DNA from 3 places in the Pelagibaculum spongiae genome. Region 2 is predicted to be linked to each of the others. Evidence: predicted binding sites of a transcription regulator. Region 2 holds the regulator's gene; each other region holds the start of a gene.
What was found. Region 2 encodes LexA, which represses DNA repair genes until DNA is damaged. Its sites were predicted from a motif close to TACTGTNTANNTANACAGTA; they were not measured.
Positions count from the first base shown of each region.

Region 1: the regulator LexA is predicted to act here: its motif matches at 3,450-3,469, upstream of uvrA (excinuclease ABC subunit UvrA).
Region 3: the regulator LexA is predicted to act here: its motif matches at 6,180-6,199, upstream of dinB (DNA polymerase IV).

Region 1 covers NZ_QDDL01000009.1:145,280-153,610, reverse strand. Annotated here, with positions in the region: gene DC094_RS17745 (hypothetical protein) at 1-39, opposite strand, end outside; gene uvrA (excinuclease ABC subunit UvrA) at 597-3,422, opposite strand; gene DC094_RS17730 (S53 family peptidase) at 3,572-5,155, opposite strand; gene DC094_RS17725 (hypothetical protein) at 5,489-7,135, opposite strand; gene DC094_RS17720 (hypothetical protein) at 7,167-7,709, opposite strand; gene DC094_RS17715 (CsgG/HfaB family protein) at 7,941-8,331, opposite strand, start outside.
Region 2 covers NZ_QDDL01000003.1:122,665-130,995, reverse strand. Annotated here, with positions in the region: gene DC094_RS09495 (hypothetical protein) at 1-1,033, shown strand, start outside; gene rmf (ribosome modulation factor) at 1,229-1,402, shown strand; gene lexA (transcriptional repressor LexA) at 1,577-2,188, opposite strand; gene thiI (tRNA uracil 4-sulfurtransferase ThiI) at 2,363-3,847, shown strand; gene DC094_RS09475 (DUF6172 family protein) at 3,947-4,339, shown strand; partial or broken gene DC094_RS09470 (transposase) at 4,430-4,798, opposite strand; gene DC094_RS09465 (transposase) at 4,934-6,079, shown strand; gene tnpC (IS66 family transposase) at 6,395-7,837, shown strand; gene DC094_RS22860 (lasso RiPP family leader peptide-containing protein) at 8,152-8,331, opposite strand, start outside; partial or broken gene DC094_RS09455 (glutathione S-transferase N-terminal domain-containing protein) at 8,285-8,331, opposite strand, start outside.
Region 3 covers NZ_QDDL01000014.1:46,041-54,371, reverse strand. Annotated here, with positions in the region: gene DC094_RS20490 (hypothetical protein) at 5-640, shown strand; gene DC094_RS20485 (AzlD domain-containing protein) at 685-1,002, opposite strand; gene DC094_RS20480 (AzlC family ABC transporter permease) at 995-1,840, opposite strand; gene DC094_RS20475 (bifunctional helix-turn-helix transcriptional regulator/GNAT family N-acetyltransferase) at 1,848-2,891, opposite strand; gene DC094_RS20470 (hypothetical protein) at 3,113-3,523, opposite strand; tRNA gene DC094_RS20460 (tRNA-Asp) at 4,128-4,204, opposite strand; tRNA gene DC094_RS20455 (tRNA-Val) at 4,209-4,284, opposite strand; tRNA gene DC094_RS20450 (tRNA-Asp) at 4,392-4,468, opposite strand; tRNA gene DC094_RS20445 (tRNA-Val) at 4,473-4,548, opposite strand; tRNA gene DC094_RS20440 (tRNA-Asp) at 4,646-4,722, opposite strand; tRNA gene DC094_RS20435 (tRNA-Val) at 4,731-4,806, opposite strand; gene dinB (DNA polymerase IV) at 5,052-6,128, opposite strand; gene DC094_RS20425 (hypothetical protein) at 6,304-7,050, shown strand; gene efpL (elongation factor P-like protein EfpL) at 7,225-7,791, opposite strand; gene DC094_RS20415 (M48 family metallopeptidase) at 7,957-8,331, opposite strand, start outside.

The DNA.
Region 1 (8,331 bases), on a different contig from region 2:
CTGACCGATTCCGCCTGATGTTCCACCTGCGCCTCTCATATTCTCTCCGCTGTTAGCTCAATCAATTGGCGTATTCAAAGTAGCTTGTTTTGACATTATATGTCAAAGGTTCTTGTCGATTCTTAGTCTAAAGTAATGGGGCGCATATTTTAGGGATATAACTATGTCAAAATCATGGTCACAGCTGCCGCATTGGATGCAGTGGCTGCTTTACTTTCCAGCAGTAATAATTGCCTCTTTCCTGATTTCATCTTTAGCCACATTACTTATACCCAGCAAGGTATTGTTTCTTTCATATGGAAACCATATTGTTATGTTTGTATATTATTTGGTTTTTTCTATCGTTTTCGTTTGGCTTTCTTTTAGTCTTGCACCTAAGAATAAGATGCTATTTTCATTGGTAATGTTCTTATTGTTTTCTGCCTACATTTTAATATCTGATTTTGAATTAGTATTTTCAAGACCGGGAGAAGAGTTCGATTATTCTTTAGTGGTTTTGTATAACTGCATTTGGTTTTTTGTATCGATTTCCATGTTGTATTTTTTGAATAAAAAAAGCGCGATTTAATCGCGCCTTTTTATTTCGTCATTAAAAGCTATTTCAACATTGGCTTTAAAAATTTACCAGTATAGGATTTTTTGCTTTTGGCAATGGTGTTTGGTGTGCCGGTGGCGATAATCATGCCGCCGCCGTCTCCGCCTTCTGGGCCAAGGTCGACCACCCAATCAGCAGTTTTCACCACATCCAGATTATGCTCAATCACCACAATGGTATTACCGCGATCACGCAATTTATGTAACACGCCAAGCAGCTGGCGAATATCATGAAAATGCAAGCCAGTGGTGGGTTCATCAAGAATATATAAGGTTTTCCCGGTGTCCCGTTTAGATAGCTCGCGAGATAATTTAATCCGCTGGGCCTCACCGCCAGAAAGAGTGGTCGCGCTTTGACCGAGCTTGATATAAGAAAGCCCAACATCCATTAAGGTTTGTAATTTTCGTGCTAGTGCCGGAATGGCATCAAAGAATTGCCGGGCATCTTCAACCGTCATTTCCAGCACTTCATGAATGCTCTTGCCTTTATAGCGAACTTCCAGCGTTTCCCGGTTATAACGTTTGCCTTTACAGGTGTCGCATGGCACATAAACATCGGGTAAAAAGTGCATTTCAACTTTAATTAAACCGTCGCCCTGGCAAGCTTCGCAGCGGCCACCGCGAACATTAAAACTAAAGCGCCCTAATTTATAACCACGTGAACGGGCTTCCTGACTTTTGGCAAATAATTCACGAATCGGCGTAAATAAACCGGTGTAGGTAGCCGGGTTGGAGCGAGGGGTGCGGCCAATTGGGCTTTGGTCGATATCAACTACCTTGTCTAGCAGTTCTAGCCCGCTAATGCCCTTATTCGGTGCGACTTGCAATGTGGTTGCCCGGTTTAGCTCGATGGCGGCTAACGGATAAAGGGTGTTATTAATTAAGGTCGATTTACCCGAACCAGAAACACCGGTAATGCAGGTCATTAAGCCCAGTGGGATTTTTAGATCGACATTTTTTAAGTTATTGCCGCTGGCACCTTTTAATACTAATTGATGTTTCGGGTCAGCAATGACAAATTCTTTGGGTATTTCTATTTTTTCTTTGCCAGAAAGAAACTTTCCGGTCATCGAGTTTTTATTATTCAAAATATCCGGTAATTTCCCTTCAGCGACAATTTCACCACCATGAACACCAGCGCCGGGGCCAATGTCGACAATATAATCTGCCTGGCGAATCGCATCTTCATCGTGCTCGACCACGATTACGGTATTGCCCAAATCGCGTAAGCGGGTAAGGGTTTTTAATAAGCGTTCGTTGTCTCGCTGGTGTAAACCAATTGAAGGTTCGTCCAGTACATACATCACGCCGACTAGGCCAGCACCAATTTGACTGGCAAGGCGAATTCGTTGTGCTTCACCGCCCGATAAGGTATCAGCGCCGCGATCTAGGGTTAAGTATTCTAGTCCGACATTAACTAAGAATCCGAGTCGTTCATTAATTTCTTTAAGAATTTTATCGGCTATTTCGCCACGCTGCCCGGTTAAATGTAAATTAGCAAAAAAATCACCGGCTTTGCCAATCGGCAATTCGGTAATGTTATGCAATGCTTTTTTCTCGATAAAAACATTGCGAGCTTCAACCCGTAAGCGGCTGCCATCACAATGGTCACAAGAGTGGTTGCTTTGGTATTTACTCAACTCTTCCCGTACCGAGTTAGATTCAGTATCTCGGTAGCGGCGCTCTAAGTTGGGAATGATACCTTCAAATGGATGACAGCGATTAATAATGTCACCACGATCATTTAGATATTTGAATTTAATTTCTTCGCCTTCAGAGCCATAAAGTATTTTTTTCTGAATATCATCTGGCAGGCTGTTAAATGGCTTTTCAACATCAAATTTAAAATGTGTCGCCAGGGCTTTTAGCATTTGGAAATAATAGGTGGTTTTCCGATCCCAGCCGCGAATTGCGCCATCACCTAGCGATAAGCTTGCATCTTGAACCACTCGCGATGGGTCAAAGACTTGTTTTATTCCTAGGCCGTCACAAGTTGGGCAAGCGCCTGCCGGATTGTTAAAAGAGAATAACCTTGGCTCAAGTTCAGTCAGGCTGTAACCACATTTCGGGCAAGAGAAGCGTGCTGAAAATAGCAAATGTTCTTTGCTGTCATCGTCCATAAAGGCGACTTGTAATAAACCATCGGAAAGCTCCAATGCAGTTTCAATAGATTCTGCTAGTCGTATTTCCATGCCCGGCTTAACTTTCAAACGATCGACCACTGCTTCAATGGTGTGCTTGCGTTTTTTATCTAGCGTGACCGGTTCTGCTAGATCAACCACTAAACCATCAATACGGGCGCGAATAAAACCGCGGCTTTGTAGGTCGCGCAGAATATGCTGGTGCTCGCCTTTTCGATCACGAATCACCGGAGCTAGCAGCATAATTTTTTCTCCCTGGGGGAGTTGCATTAGCTGGTCAACCATTTGCGAAATGGTTTGTGCTTTTAGCTCGATGTTATGGTCTGGGCAGCTGGGAATACCGACTCTGGCGTATAACAGCCGTAAATAATCGTAAATCTCGGTAATCGTGCCCACAGTGGAGCGCGGGTTGTGCGAAGTGGATTTTTGCTCAATCGAGATCGCCGGAGACAAACCTTCGATATGGTCAACATCGGGTTTTTCCATCAACGACAAAAACTGGCGTGCGTAGGCCGACAATGATTCGACGTAGCGACGTTGTCCTTCAGCATATAGCGTGTCGAAAGCCAGTGAAGACTTGCCTGAGCCTGACAGGCCGGTGATCACGATTAGCTGATCGCGAGGCAACTCGATATTAATGTTCTTCAGATTGTGGGTGCGTGCGCCGCGAACCAGTATTTTTTCCACTGCGATATCCTGGGGGTGAAGCTCGGGTACTGATTATATATCCAGTAGGCTTAAAATTGAATGCTTAACCGTACATTAGCTATCTGTAATGAGCCCGCTAGTAAGGTTTATTTCTAGCGAGTTCAAGTGCGAAATGTATCAATGTTGGCTTAATTTAATTGTTCAATTAATCGGTTAATTTTAACTGCGCCAAGTCCGGTTGCTTGATTATAACCATAGCAAGCGCCACCAATGTTTGGGTCTAGATCACCATGTATATTGCTGGTTCCCTGTGTCACAGAATAAAAAATATCATCATATAAATAAGAGTTAGCCAGTTGGTATAGCAGAGGATTTAATGCGCCTAATGGCTTTTTGTTTTTTGATATTAATTGCTGATTAACCAGAGATATTGCACCGGCAAAAAATGGTGCAGAGGCACTAGTGCCGCCGTTAGTTAACCAATGACCGCCGTTAAAGTAGATATAACTATTACTTGCGATATAAGCAATGTCAGGAGTGAGACGCTGCTCGCCGGGAAATGCCCCAAGACCTTTCTGCCAATTTGGTCGCTTAAATATTGATGATGGCCCACCGCCGCTACCGTCGTTATTTGTCTTTTGCCATACCGCAACCGATGTGATTTGATCTTGATTGTTGAGTTGAGCTTCTATGCCGCCAACAGAAGTTGTCCATGGTGAAGATGCTGGGTAAACCGCGCCTAACGCAGGAGTAAAGTTTTGGTTGAGATAGCCAAAATCGCCACTGGCTGCGATTAAAGTGCTGCCTGTTACTGCGACTAATTGAGCGTATGACTCGGCTAATGATATTTCGTCAGCAGAATTATCAGATTCTCTAGAACCTTGGCTAATACTAATGACTTGCGGTAAGCCATGTTGAAAATTTACCGGATTAGTTGCTTTGCTTAGCAGCCATACTTGGTCGCCACCACCAACAATGACACCTGTACCAATAAAAGTTAATTCCTCAATCTCAGGTGCAATGGATAATATGGTTTGAATATCTATTTGTGCTTCTATGTTATTGCTAAGTGGTAATCCATAGGGCGTTTCTGTTAATTCTCGATAATCTGCTGTAATGGAAAAACAATCACGGTAAGTGTCGTTGTCTGCCCGAGATGGTATGACTTCACTTAATAAAATGGCAGCACGCATGCCTTGACCTTTAAAACCCTGCTGATGTAATTGATCGATACCAAAAGCAGTCATCATTTGTTTGGGTAAGAAAACGTTATCTGACTGCAAGTTTTTAGCTTCATCGCATGTTGGTTTATTGATGATGCTTTGAAGTTTCGCTGTTGTCGTTATATTGTTTTTTTCTTCATTGCTTGGGTCTGAAAGTAAAAAATAATTTAATACAATTTCTTTGATGTACGGGGCTAATGACTCAGGTGTGCAAGTTTTTTGCGTAGGTTTTTTACTGGAGTCGACACATAAATGCTGTTGCATTTGTGCGGTATTAAATTCAGCCGAGATACTAATTTTTGATGGGTGGATTTCAATATTTTTTGCAGCAATCGATTCTAAGTAATTAACGACTTGTTGAATGTTTTGGCTACTGCTACCGAATTTTTGAGCCGTTTGTCCAGTTGTTAAATAGTCTTGATACTGATTAGATTGTGGAGAAGAAATTGCGTGAGCATTTGTTTCAAGACCTACGCTGTCTCGTAATAATCCAAAATGAACGATGTGTTTGTAATTATAAGCGGGTGTCGGAATAGACTTGTTTGACACTGCGCTGCTCGCGAATGAAACAATTGCTAATGATATTAATGTAAATAAATTACTTATAATAAGAAATGGTTTTTTATCCATACGATCAGTGACTTTTTTTGATTAACTTATAAGTTACCTTAGTCGCTTTTTCATGTTCATTTGAAAATATGCAGTCATATTTTAGTTTAACTGTATGATTTTTATAGTGAGTGGTGCTGGAAGGTGGTTGGTTGACTTATTTGTTGGTAATTATATTTATTGTTTTAATTGTTAATTATTGTCATCTGTAAAATAAAACAGGCTAGCAATTGCTAGCCTGTTTTTTTAATAAACTGTTATTTCAACAGGTTATTAGTTGCTGCCTTGATTGATTGTCGCAGTGTTATCACTACCTTGCTGCAAGCTGTAGATATAGTTGCTGCTATCGTTTTGCGTTGCAGTCACTAAGTGACCGGTTCCAGCTTGGTCCAAATGGGCAAAGTTAGAGAAGCCTGACTGAGTCAGAGCAACTTCACTTTCAAAGCTAGCGCCAGGCCATGAATGCACGACTGCTTCGTTTAACTCACCGCTTTGCGAAACATTCACTAGGTTATCATCACCAACGGTGTAACCGGTCATGATGTTTTCAGAACCCGTTTGATCGATATTCGCAGTGTTTGTATCGCCGGCTTGACTGTAATCGACGCTGTTGTCGTTTCCAGCTTGCGTTACAGTTGCAAGGTTATCGCTGCCGCTTTGAGCCAAAATAGCTGACTGGGTTGATCCGCCTTGGCCTAAATCTGCTTCGTTGTTTAAACCAGTTTGCGTAATTCTAGCTGAATGATCGTTTCCAGCTTGATCAAGCGTAATCAAGTTTGCATCACCATCTTGGAAAGAAATTGCAGCATTTCTTTCGCCAGTTTGAGTGGCAGTGACGCTGTTAAGATTGCCATATTGAGTCAGGCTTGCTGTTTGATCCGTGCCGTTTTGTGATGAGGTTACAGCATTTTGGTTGCCAATTTGGTTGGTAACTGCTGTGTTATTAACACCATCTTGAGTGACGCCAGCAGTGTTCAAATCACCGGTTTGGTTTACATCGGCAAGCATTAAATCGCCAGATTGCTGCAAATTCAGAGCGTTGTTATTACCAATCTGATTAGTGATTGCTTCAGCATTCGTACCAGATTGATTGACGGTGGCATTATTTTGAACGCCGTTTTGAGACAATGTAGCATCGTTAGCACTGCCGCTTTGCTCTGCCAACATGTCGTTACTGTTACCGGTTTGAGATACCGTCAGGTTTTGTAAATTACCTTCTTGTTTGAAGCGAAGCTCATTCTCATTACCGGTTTGTGTGATGAGTGCTTGCTGATCACGCCCCAGCTGTCCACCAGAATAAGTATCTTGCCAAGTGCTGCTATAAATTCTGTTTTGGTCGCCAGTTTGAGTCGCTTGCAAATTCAGATCGCTACCTTCTTGCTGGGTATGCGAAGTGTTGCCATCACCCAACTGAGTCACAGTACCAACACTGTTGTAAGTACCATTGTACTGATCAAGATGCAGGTCGTTATTATTACCTGTTTGGCTAGCGGTAGCGGTATTTTCAGCACCATCCCACTGATGAATTGTGTTGAGGTTGTTATCACCGACGGTGGTAGCTGTCGCGTTACTATCGTTCTGGTTAGTTTGAGAAATACTGCCAGAGTTGCTAGCACCATTTTGATTGACAGAAGCGCCGTTATTTATAGCACTGGTTTGTACGATGTCGCCGTTATTGGATTCGCCATCTTGGTCAATATTGGCATTGTTGTTTGATGCTGATTGCTGAATAACAACAGCGCGACTGCGACTACCAGCCTGATTGACTACCGCGCTGTTATCATTTGCTTCATAAACTTGAGTGATGATAGTGGTATGGTCAGAGCCATTTTGATCGACATTGGCACTGTTATTATCTGAAGCAGCTTGTGCTGAAGTTGCGAGTAAAATTGCCGAAGCAACTGCGGTAAGTCTAATCATGGTGATTCTCCATTGTATTATCGAGGGATTTTTAGTTGTATTGCCAAACTGATGCGGTCTGTGCATATCCGGTCTGAATAACCACTGCTTGCAGGCCATAACCTTCTTGATGAATCGAAGTAAGGTTTTCATTTCCATGCTGCATGACCTGAGCGCTATTGTTTTGCCCAAGTTGGTAAATATTGGTGTTGTTTGCATAGCCTTGTTGAATCAAAAGAATTTGGTTCTCAAGTCCATTTTGATAAAGCTCTGCGTATTGACTTTCCCCAAATTGCTGCACCGCTATTGCATTATTTATTCCGTCCATTGAGGCAATAATTTGATGGTTATTGCCATTTTGAAAGCTTTGTAAATGATTGCTTTGAAAATTTTGTTGGACCTGAAGAATATGGTTACTACCAAATTGTCCAGATTGAATAAAATGGTCATTTCCAGATTGAGACAGCTCAGCAAAATTAGAGCTGCCTAATTCGCTTCCCGCGTCGATATCTTGAGCATATGCTGACATCATGCAATTTAGTAACAGCAGTATTGCAATGAAATTTCGCAAAATTACTGGTGATTGGCGCGTCATTTTTTTACAGCGTGGGTGGCTGGGAATATGAATATTTTCGGCGCATTAATTGTGTGTGTATATCGAACTAGATGCTTAAAATTAAAATCAAAGTACTAGGCGGGCTGGTACCAAAGTACCAGAGTTTTGATGTTTGATTACAAAGGTTTTTCAATTTATTTAAAGAATGAATATTTATGCTTTTTAAAAATTAACGCACCCCTCATTTGGGGGTGCGTTTTTTGATTTAAGTTATGAGTTTTCGAGGTAGGAAGTCAGTGTTGGGTGATTGCTATCTTGAGAATTTTTCAAAGACCAAAGATTTTTTTGAATACCATCAGCAACCAGTTCTATAACGGCTCGTTCGATTGCTTGTGTCAAGCAAGCCAAAATGGGTTCGTTAGTGGTGTAGCCGGTTTCTGCTTCGAGCAGTCTTTTATAGTCAATAAAGCGATAAACGCCGGCAGATAGCTCTCGGGACAAAATAGTCTTACTGGTCGTTACGCTGCTGAGTATTTGCCCCGAACGAATATCAATTGCACGAATATTTACCGTTACTTGATCTAACTGGTATTTTTCAAAGCCGCCAATTCCAAAGTATCGAGCACCTATTCCGCCGGTTTTGGTATTAGACTCATAACCA
Region 2 (8,331 bases):
TTTTGAAGCGGTTGATAGAAGCAGTCTGACTTGTAGTGATGCGGATGATAGTGGTCTGCTTGATGTTTTAAGCAATTGCACGATTACAGATCATCAACGAGCAGTAGTTTACCCCTCAAATAATCGCCAAGCTTTTGATTTAGGTGCTTATCAAACCATCGCGTTTGATGATGTGGATAAATTTTCCTTCGCACTAGATGTCAGTGATGACGGTACTGCACCCGTTGTAGTTGGCAGAGTTGGAGATTTCTCTCGTGCTGAGGGTGATTCAACCATAAGTTGGGCACGAGGCTTCTGGTTTAGAATCACTGATGCTACAGATCCGCAAAATGGCCACGGCACGACCTTTGCCGGTATTGCAGCCGATGGCGATAGCGATAGCGGAATTGTAGCGCCGCTGGTAGATAACGAAGATTACGATACCAGTCTTAGTGCAATAAATACTGGCGGCATTGCCGTAGGATCTTCCCAAGTCTCTGCAACATTGACCGAAGCTATTAGCTTTGATACCTCAAGCCCGAATGAAGCGGCGGTAGGTCTTGGTTATCTTGAAACAGATCTGAGTTCTTCTGCTTCGGCGGTTAGTGACAGCGGTATTATCGGTGGCAACGCGGTTGTGCGTAGAACTTCAGTTTCTACCGGCAGTGAGCGACATGGCTTTTTATATTTTCCTGCTGGCAGTGATGTAGTTAATACCGATTCAGTGGAAATCATGCTCGATGCATCGAATCTGATCGATTGTAGCCAAGGAATTGTGATTACTGGCATCAATAAAATTGTCGGCGATAGTAGCAATCCAGTGATTTATGCATCCGCTGTGGCAACTGCAGCAGCCGATGACAGCTTACAAGGCAAAGTATTTAGCGTTCGTTTGACCCGTGCAAATGACAACGACCCTACTGCGCCTTCAGCACCTCAAGTGTGTGTCCCGGAGAAGCCGCTAAATGATTCGGGTGGTGGCGCGGCAGGCGGGCTAATGATTTTTGCTGGTTGGTTGGCAGTCTGTTTGAGACGTCGTAAATTTTTAAAATGATGTAACACTCAATAGCTGGCCGGTTTTTTCTACCTCAAGGTTTGGTCTAACTTTAAAAGGCTGCCTTGAGGTAGTTGTATCGGGTAAATGTGGTTTGCCAGCGCTACAACAATAACAAGTGACATTGCTGTACCTAGCTAAACCAAAACGACCTGATGCGTGTTTAATGCCAACCCTGAGGAGGAAATGGAAAGCATGAAGACACATAAGCGGGATCGCACGCAAAGAGCTTGGAGTAAAGGGTATCATGCAGGCTTGGTCGGTATGTCCAAAGAAGCTTGTCCGTATGCTGGGTCAGTCAATGTTCGACACAACTGGATGGTGGGATGGCGACAAGCCAAAGAAAATCTATCTCATGGTTTAGAGTGACGGTGTCACTGTTTAATATTAAAACTTAATTTTTTAACCAAAAAGGCCGCTAGATGCGGCCTTTTTGATTTCTGTGGCTTTGCTTATTCTGTTCTAACTAGCTCGAAGTTTAGCTTGTCAATAAGATCATTTATCCTATCGCTACTAGTAAACCTAAAAAACACCTTCAATCGATTAAGAGAAATCCCGGATCACACCAATTGCGATACCTTCAATCGCAAAAGCGGTTTTAGGGGAAACCTTGATCACATCGAAATCTTTGTTTTCCGGGTGCAGTAAAATTTGCTTGCCGGTTTTTTCAAATCGCTTTACGGTGACATCTTCTTCAATACGAGCGACAACAATTTGGCCATTGAGTGCAGTTTGAGCCTGGCGCACTGCCAATAAGTCACCGTCAAGAATGCCAATGTCTTGCATGCTTAAGCCTTCTACTCGTAATAAAAAATCTGGTTTTGAGCGAAATACTCCAGGGTTTACTTGAATTCTTTGCTCGACATGCTCAGCGGCCAAAATAGGCTGGCCTGCGGCAACCTTGCCTACTAATGGTAAGGTTTCGTCTGGGTCATGTTGGTGATCGCCCAACAATCGAATGCCGCGAGATGTGCCAGCCAACAGTTCGATAGCGCCTTTTTTAGCCAAAGCCTTTAAATGTTCTTCTGCAGCATTGGCAGAACGAAAACCAAAATGTTGGGCAATTTCAACCCGGGTTGGAGGGAAGCCAGTCAGCTGAAGGTTTTGCTTGATTACATCAAGGATTTGCTGCTGCCTGTGAGTTAACTTCAGCATGTTGGTACCTGAGTATTAAAACAGTGCTGTTATTATATTCAGTAGTTGGGTCGAGCGCAAAGTTGTGTTGAGTCTATTTTTATCAAGGGAAGTTTGGGACATGACCCAGCTTTAGCTATAATCGCCCGCTTGCTTGTCACCTGTATTGGCTAATCATAGGCCCGCGGATAATTCATGAAGTACCTGATCAAACTATTTCCAGAGATAACCATTAAAAGTAAACCGGTTCGAAAGCGTTTCATTCAACAGCTGAAAAGCAATTTGAATGTACAGCTCAAGCGAATCGACCCAGAAATCAAAGTCTCTGGTAACTGGGATCGGCTCGATGTTGACGGTGTTGTCGAACAGCATCAGGAAGCCGCAGAGCAGGTGCTTTCTTGCACCCCAGGCATTGGAAGTTTCCTGCGGGTGTTCCCGCATGACTTTGAAACCATCGACGATATCTTGCAGCTTGCATTGCCGCACTATACCGAAGTGCTCAAAGGAAAAACCTTCTGCCTTCGGGTGAAGCGTACTGGTAATCACCACGCTTTTAGCTCCATTGATGTTGAACGCCAAGTAGGTGGTGGTTTAAATCAGTTGACCGAAGCGGTTGGTGTTAAACTGAAAAAACCTGATATTACGATCAAAATGGAAATTGTTGGCCAGCAATGCTTTATGGTTCAGCAGCAGCAGCCAGGTTTGGGTGGTTTCCCGCTGGGTACTCAAGATGCTGTGCTATCGCTGATTTCAGGTGGTTTTGATTCTGGTGTTGCCAGTTATTTGGTTAACCGCCGTGGTTTGCAGACGCATTTTTGCTTTTTCAACCTTGGCGGCCGAGCTCACGAAGTTGGTGTTAAGCAGGTTTCTCATCAATTATGGGAAAAGTACTCTAGTTCGCATCGAGTGAAGTTTGTTTCGGTACCTTTTGAAGGTGTAGTCGCTGAGATTTTAACTCGAGTTGAAAATTCGCAAATGGGTGTGATCCTTAAGCGGATGATGTACCGGGCAGCCAATAAAATTGCAGATCGTTTGAAGCTAGATTGTATAGTGACCGGCGAATCGGTCGCACAAGTGTCCAGCCAAACCTTAGCAAACTTGAATGTGATCGAGAGAGTCTCTGAAAAACTGGTGCTACGCCCATTAGTGACTATGGACAAGCCAGAGATTATCGATATTTCTCGTCAAATCGGCACCCATGATATGGCCAGTCAAATGCCTGAATATTGTGGTGTGATTTCGAAAAAACCAACCACGCGTGCTCGTTTGCCAAAAATTGAAGCTGAAGAAGAACGCTTTGATTTTGCTGTGTTGGATAAGGCAATCGAAGATGCAGTAGTTCAGTCAATCGATAATGTGCTGAAAGATATTGAAGAGCAGCCTGAGGTTGAAGTGAAGCAAAAAGCACTGGCAGGTTCAGTGATTGTTGATATTCGCCACCCAGATGAGATAGAAACCAAGTCATTCGCTAGCTTAGTGAGTGAACCTGGCCAAGGTGAGTTATTGGGTGTTGAATTGTTGGAAATTCCATTTTTCAATATTCAAAACAAGGTCACCGAATTTGATCCGGCCAAGCAATATCTGTTCTATTGTGAAAAAGGCGTAATGAGCCAATTACATGCCTTGCATTTAAAAGAGCAGGGGCATGAAAATGTTCATGTGTTTCGCCCACAGAGCTAATCACTTTTAACATTTGAGTGATTTTAGCCATTGTTTTTTATAGGTCGAAGTGGTTTTCGCTTTGGTTTATCTATTAAGAATTGTTTTTACAGAGCATTTATGAAAAAAATATTTCAGTTAACCCATGAAAAAATTAAATATCCTCGTTTGGTCGAATCAGCTAAGCATGATGTTAAAAAATACCTCAAGCGCGAGCGCAACAAAAAATTACCACCGGATGCAGATTATTGGGGGTTCGCTTGTAAGTTCGGTCATGATAAAGAGCAGGCAAAAGAGATCCATCTTAAGGCAATCAACAAGTGTATCGATGAAGTAGAGTCGTTGGCTCTAGAGTCTTTCTACTTAGAAATTCTGGCGTATCCAGCAGTTCGTGAACCTCGCCAAGAGCATGGTTCTTTTGAAGGCGGCTTTACTGCGCAATCAGAAGATCAAGGCGCTTTTGAAAGTGACGTTGATGCTGAAGATGATAGTCCGGCTGAAGATCAGAATTAATCTGATTTTAATAACTGGTCTGGTAGCAATAAACATTTGCCAGAAAAACCGTAAACTTTCAATTTGCGGTTTTTTTATTTGTTTGCCTCTTCAGTAAAATCGGTGGGTTAGTTTTGGTTCGGGTAGTTTTCCAAGGCTATGATAGAGCGCTATCTCAGTGCATTTATAGCTTTTAAATCCATAAGATTTTCTCACCGTCAGTTTTACCTTGGTATTTAAGCCTTCAATAATCCCACTTGAATAAGCTTTTTTGGCCTTAAACCAGTTCAAGATTAAGTCTCGATGATTTCTTATAGTTTTCGCTACTTTCTTCATTGGTTCTATTTTTGATCGCATGGTTCTATTGCACCAACGATCTAAATAATTACCTGCATGATATGCTGAGGTGTACTGCCAAAAGCCATCAAAGTCTTCTTTTAGTAAATACGCTCTGACACTTTTTAGGTTGTATTTCAATAAGGTGGAAAACTAAATTTTGCAACTAATTTTGCCACCCACAAATTTATCTATGACCAACGCTATTGCCTAAAAATTTTTGATTTCAAATGTGAGTTCACGTCAGCTAACATCAACCAACCACTGAAATGAGTTGGAGTGGATGCTTGTAAAAAGCCTTCCTTTTTTATTATGCCAGCACCTCGTGCCATTCTGTTTGACCCGAAAGCGAACCCATATGTGCATGCCTGTTCAAGATGCGTTAGGCGAGGGTGGTTGTGTGGTGAAGATCCTGCGATTGTGCCTGAGCTTCGAAAAAATTATGATCATCGCCGCCAGTGGATTGTCGATCGAATTGATCTGCTGGCGCGGGCATTCTCAATTGATGTAGCAGCCTATGCCGTGATGAGCAATCACTACCATCTGGTGCTTTATGTTGATGTTGCACGAGCCAATAAATGGAGTGCGCGCCAGGTATTATTGCAATATACCAAAGTGTTCGATGCCGAGCCGTTAGTTAAAAAATACCTCAATTCACAAAAGCGTCGCCTACTTAGCGCAGCTGAAATTCATTATGTTGAAGCCAAAGCTGAAGAATGTCGTAAGCGATTGTATTCAATTAGCTGGTTTATGAAATCGATTAATGAACCACTGGCTCGGTTGGCTAATGCCGAAGACCATTGCAAAGGGCGTTTTTGGGAAGGCCGTTTTAAAGCTCAGGCGCTGCTTGATGAACAAGCATTGCTGACTTGCATGGCGTATGTTGACCTCAATCCTTTGCGAGCGGGCATAGCTAAAACACCAGAAACATCGGATTACACGTCCATTCAAGCAAGAGTCGAAACTGAACTGCCTGAAATAGCATCTAACCAAACTCGTATTAAAAATAATAAGAAATCGATTAAAAACCGGCGCTATGATTATCAGTTTGCTCTATTGAAACCTTTTTCAGATAGCGCTCACCTAAAGAATAAATCCAATGAACCACATGTAAAGCAAAAGCCTTTGCCGTTTTCATTAAATGATTATCTGGAGCTGGTTGATGCTAGTGCCCGAATGGCGAGAAATGATAAAAAATATCACATGGATAGCCAACTGCCTCCTATTTTTGACAGATTAAAAATCGATACCACTGCGGTCTGGTGGGCTAAAATCATGAGCGGCCAAAGTAAGGCGTTATCGAACGTTCGAGCATTTGCCCATGCGATAGGCAGTTATCTAAATATCAGCGCGTTCAAGGCAAGAGTGATGCAACAAACGAAAGTTTGGCGAGCAAATCAACCACCACCAAAAAACTCCAGCTAATACTGTTAATTAAATCTGTGTATTTAACTTGCCGGGCATGCCTGGTGTTTCTGTTGTCTAGGTTTTAGATGGTAAATTGTAACCATTCAGCACAATTTAATATAAAAATCGCTTGACAGGTTTTTTGATATTTTCCCGAATTTAAGCACCTCTTTCAGAATACCACTTAAACGCCGCATTAAACTGCTATTAACACACCTGATTATCAATGTTTTTTGCTCAGAATAGCGCATCAGCATTCCGCTTCTAAAAAGTCGCCACAGTAAGCCTCAGAGACAAAAAAACCACCCTGAAAACCTGTGCGATAATAACCGCATGGACTCAATCGAAATTAATAAAACCATCGCTGAAACCGAGCGATTGTTAGCCAAAAGCAAAAGCTTACCGCCCGAACTGGTGGCGATGGTTCGTATGCTGATGCTCGTCGTTAAGATATTGCTTGATAGCAAAGGGCTAAACAGCAAAAACTCCAGCATTCCGCCATCGGCAGATCCTAATCGAGAAAAGAAATCGCGCGCCAAAAGCAATAAAAACCCAGGCGGGCAGCCTGGCCATAAAGGCAGTAATTTATCACCGGTGAAAGACCCAGATGAAGTGCTGGATATTACGATTGATCGTAGCCAATTGCCGAAAGGAAAATACCGTGTTGTTGGCAGTGAAAGCCGCCAAGTAGTTGATGTTCGTATTACCCGATATGTCACCGAATATCGGGCGCAGATTCTACAAGACGAGCAGGGTAACCAGTTTGTTGCTGAGTTTCCGCAAGGGGTCACTCGGCCAATACAATATGGCAATGAGTTTAAAGCCAACGCGGTTTATATGTCGAGCTACCAGCTGATTCCTTATGAACGGACTCAAAAGCACTTCGCTGAGATATTGGATGCGCCAATCAGCACCGGTAGCCTTGCCAATTTTAATCAGGAAGCTTTTAATCGACTGAAGCCATTTGCTCAGTTAGTACCGGCTATTTTGCGTGCTGGAGATTTGATTCATGCCGATGAAACCGGCGTCAATATCAATGGTAAACGAAAGTGGCTACATGTCGCGAGCAATGACCGCTGGACGTGGATTGAAGCGCATGAATCAAGAGGTATCGAGGCAATGGAAGCGATCGACATCTTGCCTAAATTTACCGGTTTATTGGTACACGATCACTGGAAAAGCTACTACCGATTTGTGCTGTGCTTGCATGTATTGTGTAACGCCCATCATGTACGTGAATTGGCGCGAGCCCATGAGCAAGATGGCCAGCAGTGGGCCAAGGCAATGGAAGATCTGCTTTATGAAATGAATACAGCAGTCAATGAGGCGGGGGGTGAGTTGGATGAAAAGCAGTGTCAAAAATGGGTGAAGCGATATCGAAAAATATTAAAAGCAGGTGATCGGGAATGCCCGGCACCTGAGCCAAAAAAAGCGGATAAAAAAGGTCAATTAAAGCGAGGGAAATTAGCACGAAGTAAATCGAGAAATTTATTAGAGCGGCTGCGGGATTTTGAAGCAGACGTGCTGCGGTTTATGAGTAATACCCGAGCACCGTTTACCAATAATCAGGGTGAACGGGACTTCCGTATGAGCAAGGTTCAGCAGAAGATATCAGGCTGCTTCCGCTCATGGGATGGCGTGAAAGCGTATTGCAGAATCCGGAGCTATATATCGACCTGCCAAAAAAATGGGGTCGGTGTTGGGGAAGCTTTGTCGTTATTATTTGCGGGTAAATGGCCGGACTTTATTCAGGAGAAATTGGATCGGTTGGTGTGACATGCTGAATGGTTACATTATAAGTAAAGTTATGGGTGGCGCTTTTTTCCGCTTTTTTCCGTTTTCAAGTGCCGCTCCTGCAAACTTCAACGGTTGTAGGAGGTTAAACCAGTTACAACCGCATGAGAAATTGAATATTTTTTGGTGGGTATAAAAAATATCTTGGGTGGCGTCATTTATTTCGTTGTAAAGTTTTGCTGTTGAGAAGAGAGTTTACAGCAGTAGCGGTATATAAGCTAAGGCTATCCCTAATAGCTTTTGTGGGGGGGTGAAGAAATATCGTCAGGCACATTTTCTTCATGTCAGCTATGGGTTTAGTTGTGGCGTGAGAAAGCAGATCGTTTAATCCTCGCCCAGAAAACATTCTTTCTGCTCATCCAGCCACAATGGATATTTGGCCATAGCTTTTGAATACAAGCGACTCTGCAAGTGGCCTTCAAGCCAAGCTCGCAGGTTAGGGTAAGGCGCTTGAACGAACCATGCTCGATTAACTT
Region 3 (8,331 bases), on a different contig from region 2:
TAATATGGCTAACCGTTTTTGCTATCAGGTCAACGGGTTACATTTACTTAAACCCGGTCATTCCGCAATGCGTCGCACTAGAAAAACGCATTCTCTGCCAGATTCTTTTAATAAAAGGAACTGGAATTCTGGCCTCTTGTTAATGGATTACTTAAAGGAATGGCCTTTAGATTCAGCCAGCAAAGCGGTCGATATTAGTGAGGGCTGGGGATCTTGCGGGCTTTATCTTGGAAAAGCACGTCAAGCTAAAGTATCACTTATCCAATCGATCTCTGGCGCAGAACCTTTCTTACAACTGCATTCTAGCATCAACAAAATTGCTATTGATTATAAAGACAGCACACCAGAAAACATCAGTGAAGACCTTCTAAAAACAACCGATTATATTGTTGCAGCAGGTACTTGCGATAAAATTAGCAAAGTGGACACCTTGTTTGCTTTGTTTCAAAAAGCAATGGCCAGTGGTGTAAAACAAATTCTGGTTTCTGACCCAGGCGAGGCAGCTTTCGATTTACTCTGCGATTTATGTGAGCATAAATTGCCAGAAAACCTCGGTGTTGAAATAGAAACTCGCACCGTTAAATTACCGGACAGTGCGCAACCATTTACTGGCGAAATTCTGATTATCAGCGCTGACTGATAATCAGAATGATTTAAAAAGTACTGAGCTTATTTTTATGATAATTATCCTAGCCACCAGCGTAACAGCAGAAAGATAATCATTCCGCTAACAATGGTGGTTAGTAGGTCTTTGCGCCACAAGGCGATCAACAGCGAAGCTATGCCTGCTATTAGCCAAGCATTGTGCCACGACAACCAAATCTCACCCTTAGGCATAACCACTGCCGGCACCACAATCGCCATCAATACTACCGGCGGTACGAATGCCAGCGCCTGTTGCAGCCATATTGGAAAACGCACCCGGCCAGCCATTGCTAAAAACAGGTAGCGAGTTGGGTAAGTGGCTAGAAACATACCTGAAATCAACCAGATCTCATCCATTATTGGCTCCTTGGTTGTTTGCCTTCAGATCAGGATTATCTGCAGCGATGCTTTTAGATGAAGCTGCGGGTTTATAAAACCTGACAAACAACATACCGCTGGTTAAACCGGCCAGCGCTGCTGCCATCAATCCCAATTTGTTTGGCATATCTGCCGCTAAAACTGAAACCACCGCGGCGACCAGCACTGCAATCCAACAGGCAGATGCGCTAATCATTTGAGCATGGGCGTTTTTTCTCGGGATCAAGTGCGGTGCAACCATGCCAATAAAGGTCACTACCATTGCAAAATCCAATCCCCATTGCGTCATATCTGGGATTAATTCGCCCAGCAAAATACCGATGATTGTGCATAAAATCCAATTACCATACATTGCCAACCAAGAGCCTAAATACAGGCTTCTGAAGTCTTTAATATCACCTTCAACCATTCTGCTAGTAACTGCTGCAAAGGTTTCATCTGTCAGACCAAATCCAATCGCTATTCGCCATTTTTGCGATAATTTTCGCACGTGTGGCACTAGATTTGCCGCATATAAGGCATGCCTTAAGTTCACTACAAAGGTAGTAGCAACAATTACTTCCAGCGGAGCGCCTGCCGCCAATAATCCCAAAGAAATAAACTGAGCCGAACCCGCAAAAACAAACACAGACATGGCAATTGTCGCAGCAACCGATAATCCACTGGGTGCTGCCAAGGTGCCAAACAAAATACCGAAAGGAATGGCACCAACAATTAATGGAAATGTTGCTTTTGCCCCCAACATAATTTCGTTTGAATCTAAATTTGATTTATTTTGACGCAACAACATTAAAAAAACCTTCGAAATAGCGCTCATAATTCACTCATAACTTCAGCGCCATGTAGACATCAGCGCCATTAAATCGTGATTCACCATCAGGATGGTTAGCAATGGTAAATCCTGTGTTTTGGTACAAGATAATCGCAGCTTTCAGCTGACTAGCCGTTTCAAGAAATACATCAGAAACCGCTAATTCACGCGCCTTATCTAACGCATTTATCACTAGTTTTCTACCAACCCCTAGCCCTTGCAATGATTCATCCACCGCCATTTTTGACAGCTCCATACCCCTTACTTTCTCTGCTTCATTTTTTCCTAAACTATGCGGATACATTGCCAAACAGCCAATAATTTTCTGCTGGTATCGGGCAAACCAAATATAACCACCCTTGGCCAAATAATAACTTTCTGGATGTTCTAATTGTTTTTGGTCTAATGAGTTTTCATAACAATTATTTCGCTTAGGAAAGTACTTTTTTAGCCACTGACGATTTAAGCGACAAAAATCATCACGAAATTGTGGATCCCAGTTAATAACTTCTATCTCAGATGCGGGGAGTTTTTCACTAGCAATGGAAACTGACTGCGATAACTCAGATTGCAGCTGCTGCAACACCAGCGACTTTAAGCTGCCGACGGATGCCAACTGGTCTTCAAATTCATTAATTGATTCCAACAGCGGCAATTGCTGTTGTTGCATCAACTGGTCAAGTTGCTGACGAATCGCCGCCCACACCGGCTCAAACTGAGGCAGCTGTTGGCAGGTTTTCTCGGTAGCGACTAGTAGCTGTCGCCGATCATCTTGCGGATCTTTTTGCCGCTGCAACCAGCCGTCTTTTTCCAGCTTGCCAACCATTCGACTAATCGCTGGCTGAGTAACCCCCAGTTGTTTAGCCGCCTCAGAGACGCCTATCATGCAGTTATTATCACTCTGTTTGACCAACAGCTGCAGCAATGGAAAACAGGTTGGATTCAAATCCAGCCCTTGTTGCTTGTAGATATCAGCAACATCTTGCATCAGCTGATCACTCAACCGCTTTAGCCGACTACCTAACGACAAACTTTCTAGCGTTCTAATCCAATCCACTGGTTGATCTCACCTACTTAAAAAGCGTGTTAAACAAGGCTTCACTGATAACTCTTAGCTATCTAAATACATCAATCATCAGTTATATAACCTGTTATGGATTCACCTAAAATAAACGGCCTTGCCAGAATTGGCAAGGCCGTTTGTATTCTTTGACATCACAAGTTGTCAGAGCCTCAAGCACAGCAAAACTGGGCGCAGGGGCTACATACAATCAGCGACTAACCAAGCGGGTTTCCGTAAGGAATAAACCAGTTGCGTGTCAGAGATTTCAAGCGAGCTACTTCTTCTTTATCCGGAAATGCGCCGCGCTTTTTCAATAATTTGCCAGCCCAGATGCATGGGTTTTTCTCACCTGCATCCCAGCCACTAATTTTTTCTTCAGCAAGGGTAAAAAACTCCATCAACTGCTGCAGCTGCAGGTCCGAAAAAGGCGCCAGCGCAGTTAGCCATTGATCTTTTGGCAGCTTCATCATGGCTGCTTTTTGCTGAACCGCTTCAGGAACAACACCTGGCAATTGATCTAACTGGCCTTTTTCTACCAGTGAGATAAAAAGCTGTAAATCTGCAGCATCGATCGACATTGAGCCGCTTTCAGTCTGTGTTTCTGGTTCCCAAGAGCCAATGGTCATTACTTGAGTTTCCTACTTGGTTATTATTCGTCGCCATTATTCACAAAATAGCGCAGCGGTGCCAGCTTCAACCGACAAAATCGATAAGAATTACCATCAACAAAATCTTATCAGCCCAAAGCCGTTCCGCACACCTGAAAAACGAATGCCGGTATTAATTGCTTGTCCGCGCAAGGTTGTACGGAGCTTACGGCGACCTAAAACTTTCAAGGATCGCGGTGAATGCCCAGCAACCAATATCTCGATTCGGTCATTATGGTTTCATTAATTCCGCCATTTATTGCTTGCCTATGTAGGTTGTACGGAGCTTACGGCGACCTACAACTTTCGGGGATCGCGACAAATGCCCAGCAAGCAATGTGTCGATTAGGTCATTGTGATTTGATTAAACCATTGGAATCAATTGCAATATGGTCAAGTTGTAGGTCACGCCTACGGCTGTTCCGTACAACCTGCGCGGGCAATCAATCAACGCAAAGGATAACGACAAGACACCCGAAATTAATATCGAGGCTGATACTTTGGATTTTTTGAACGTTTTCGAAGAAGTTTTTCTAGCGCACATAACAAAAAACCCACTAGGCAAGCCTAATGGGTTTAATGATGGCGGAGCGGACGGGACTCGAACCCGCGACCCCCGGCGTGACAGGCCGGTATTCTAACCAACTGAACTACCGCTCCAATTTGGTGGGTGATGAGAGGATCGAACTCCCGACATTCGCCTTGTAAGGGCGACGCTCTACCAGCTGAGCTAATCACCCGGAAATATGTATTAACATATTGCCGAAGCACTACGTTTATGCGCACTGAATAATCAGTCGCAAGCGATGCATTGTCTATCTCTTGTCACAGAGATGCACCGTAATAATGGCGGAGCGGACGGGACTCGAACCCGCGACCCCCGGCGTGACAGGCCGGTATTCTAACCAACTGAACTACCGCTCCAAATTGGTGGGTGATGAGAGGATCGAACTCCCGACATTCGCCTTGTAAGGGCGACGCTCTACCAGCTGAGCTAATCACCCGGAAACATGTTTTCACATGTTGCCGAAGCACTTTTATACTGCCTTAGCAGTAAGCGATGCATTGTCTATCTCTTGTCACAGAGATGCACCGTAATAATGGCGGAGCGGACGGGACTCGAACCCGCGACCCCCGGCGTGACAGGCCGGTATTCTAACCAACTGAACTACCGCTCCAGAATCTTTGGTGGGTGATGAGAGGATCGAACTCCCGACATTCGCCTTGTAAGGGCGACGCTCTACCAGCTGAGCTAATCACCCGGAACGCTGGCGCATTATACAGATCCACTAAGCCGTGTCACCCCTTCAGATGAAAAAATCCGAGGGTTTTAGCCCCTCTTAGGCTAAGCGGATGATTTTCAAGATCAATAAACTTACCGATAATTTGAATCTTTCTCTATAGAGAGGGTTCTGGCAGGAAAAACATCGAATAGCACCTGTATCCGTAGAAAAGCATCAGAACCTTCTGAGAATAACGACGTCGGATGGCGCTACGCTTATCCAACCTAGGTGAACAACGTCAGCTGCTCGGGCGCTTGCTGATCATCAACATCCAATCTCACACCAATGCCTAACAAACGTACCGGTTTTTCACCCCGAGCATGCCCTTGGCGAATTAACACCTGGTATTGCTTAAGCTCGCCTTCTTGCAGCTGGTTTTCAATCGTGGTGGTGGTGAAGTCGTTAAAACGTACTTTGGCAAAGCGACCTTTGATTTTATAGCCACTGTCTTTTTCTAGATATCGCCGCAACCGTCGGTGCAATTGCTCTAATAGTTCGGGCAATTGGTCTAGACAGTTTTCAACGCCTAAAAGATCAATGGGGTAAGTGTGCTCAATGCTAACCGACTTATGAATCCGGCTAATTTGCACCGGTCGATCATCAATCCCGCGGCACAATTGGTGTAGTCGTGAGCCAAATCGGCCGAACCGCTCCGTTAACACCGGCAGCTCAAAATCACGCAGGTCGCCGCAATTGAGAATGCCCATCGCATGCAATTTGCCAGCAGTTACTTTACCGACGCCGAAAATCCGCTCGATTGGAAGCTGCTTAACAAAGGCATCGACTTTTTCCGGGGTCACTACACACAAGCCATCGGGCTTATTCCAGTCAGAAGCCACCTTGGCCACAAACTTATTCGGCGCTACTCCGGCAGAAATTGTAATGCCAACTTCTTTACGCACTCGGGCGCGAATTTCTTCTGCGATTAAAGTCGCGCTGCCGTGGCAAGCATTGCTTTCGCTGACATCGAGAAATGCTTCATCTAAAGAGAGGGGTTCAACTAAGTCGGTGTAGTCTTCAAAAATACGGTTAATCTTTACCGAAGCTTCACGGTACTTATCCATATTGCCCGGCAATATAATCAGATCCGGGCACAGCTGTAACGCTTTGGCACTATTCATTGCCGAACGAATACCAAACTTTCTCGCTACATAGTTACAGGTCGAAATCACCCCACGCCGATCCGAACTGCCGCCAATTGCCACCGGCAAAGCACGTAGCTCAGGATTATCGCGAATCTCAACCGCTGCAAAAAAGCAGTCGCAATCGCAGTGGATAATCTTTCGAGGGTGATCAGACATTTAAAAGCTCTTCGCTGTTATATAGAAGCAGCGTGACCGCCAACCAACGATCACTGTAAACAAACACAGGCTCGCTAATCTAGCCAATCTAGCCATAGATCTTTAAATCGAAAACTAATCGACAAAATTTCATTGATGATACCCCTTATCATTATAAAAATTTTGTAGGTTGGCGATGTCGAGAGAACAAATTTCCGCAACCGTTTATGTCTGGTTGCCTTATGATCAATTTAATAAAACGCGTGATTTATTTGGAAACATTGGTAGTTACGGCCATGCAGCAATGCAAATTTTAGAAAATGATGAAAGCGCTCGACTACATAACTATGTCAGCTGGTGGCCTGATGGCCATGCAGGAAAAAGTAGTATTTTACCTGGTAAGAAATTTGGTGCCCAAAAGAACATCTCACTAATGGAAGATAACAGAAGTGAGCGTGTTTCTTTAGGGCAAATAAGTCACCAGGAACAATGGAGGCTACTATCGCTGGATCAAAATAACCCACAAGTTATAGAAAGCCTTGTACACGGTAATTATGCCCATCGATTTTTAGGTTTAGAGTGCTCCGAATGGGATTACGATGATCAAGTGGATCAACAAGTCCTTAAATTTCTAAAAAACATGTTTCATTTTAAACATGGTGCAGGCGCTTCGAAACAATTCTTAAAGCCTTGGTCATACAATCTGTCTGGCTTGAACTGTCGAGCCATGATTGAAGAATGGGCCAGCATTCGAACCAAACCTGATGCACACTACCGAACGTTACGTAAAAACTGCTCAACAATTGTTGCTAGGGTGCTACGTGCCGGTGGCATTGATCAACATACTAGTTTTGGCAATCGGCATCATTTGGTATGGACCCCCCAGATGATTTTTAATTTGTGCCAGCAATATCAAAAAAGACAGGCTAAACGCAGAAGATAAAGTACCGAAATTAGCTTTAGTCGCAGCACTTGGTTTGAATGATTAACCTGCCCAAAAGCTCAACACATGTAGGTTTGATAAGCCAAAGGCGCAATCAGACACCTTGGTATTTATTGCCAGATATCTGATTTCGTTAACACTCATCAAATCTACAATGTGAAATTTATCAACCCACTAAGCTCTCGACAAGAACGTCTGCAGCTCTGGATTGACGTTAATCTTCTCGCCGGTTGAAATATATTCCGGCACCTGAACCACAGCACCATTTTCCAACGTAGCAGGTTTGGTGCGCTTATTCTGACTGGAGCCTTTCATGGCTGGCGGAGTTTCGACAATTTCCAACACCAGCGAGTTAGGTAGCTCAATGGATACTAGTTGATCTTCAATTAATAAGCCGAACATACCTTCTAATGTGTCAGACAACCACTGCGCCTGGTCGCCCAGTACTTCAGCGTCGAGATAAAACTGCTCGTAGCTTTCTAAGTCCATCAATACATAGCTGGCGTCTTCTTTATATAAAAACTGCACCGGCTTTTTTGATGTGTCGATCGGCTTTAGAAAATCATCACCGGTGAAGGTTTGATCGACTTTTTGCTTTTTTAACAGATCAGTAAAACGACACTTATAAAGAGTTGCTGCGCCACGTGCTGATGGGCTGTGCACTGTAATATCTTTTAACTGACAAGGCTGACCATTAATATCAACCACTTCACCGCGCTTTATATCGCATGCTTTAGGCATTATCTTTCCTCTGGACTGGCAGCCTTGAAACGACTTATTCGGCCAGTCTAAATAGCTAATTCTGTTTTGTCATTGCAATAAGATAAGCCAGTTATCATTCAATGCTGACTTAACCAATTAATAACTGACAAAAATTTATTTAATTTGGTTTTTTGATTCGGTTTTCTACGGTTTTTTGCAATGTGGTGCATAACCTTGGGTTTTCGCTTGGCGATAAAGCGCTGTTGCTTGATTCATTTGCTTTTGCAAATCAGCAATACGACTTTTATCGGTCGGGTGCGTTGATAACAATTCAGGCACCGATTTTCCACCGGATTTTTGCGACATCAATTGCCATAAACGAACACTTTGTTGCGGCTGGAAACCCGCTTTAGCCATAATATCCAAGCCAATAATATCTGCTTCGGTTTCATTAACCCGGCTATACGGCAGTGCAATTAATAAGTTAGCCGCCGTGCCAACGCCTTGCGCGAGACTCTTGCCGCCCTGCTTTTCGGCAATTTTTACCCCAAAGCCAATCAAACTTTGTGAAGATAAGCG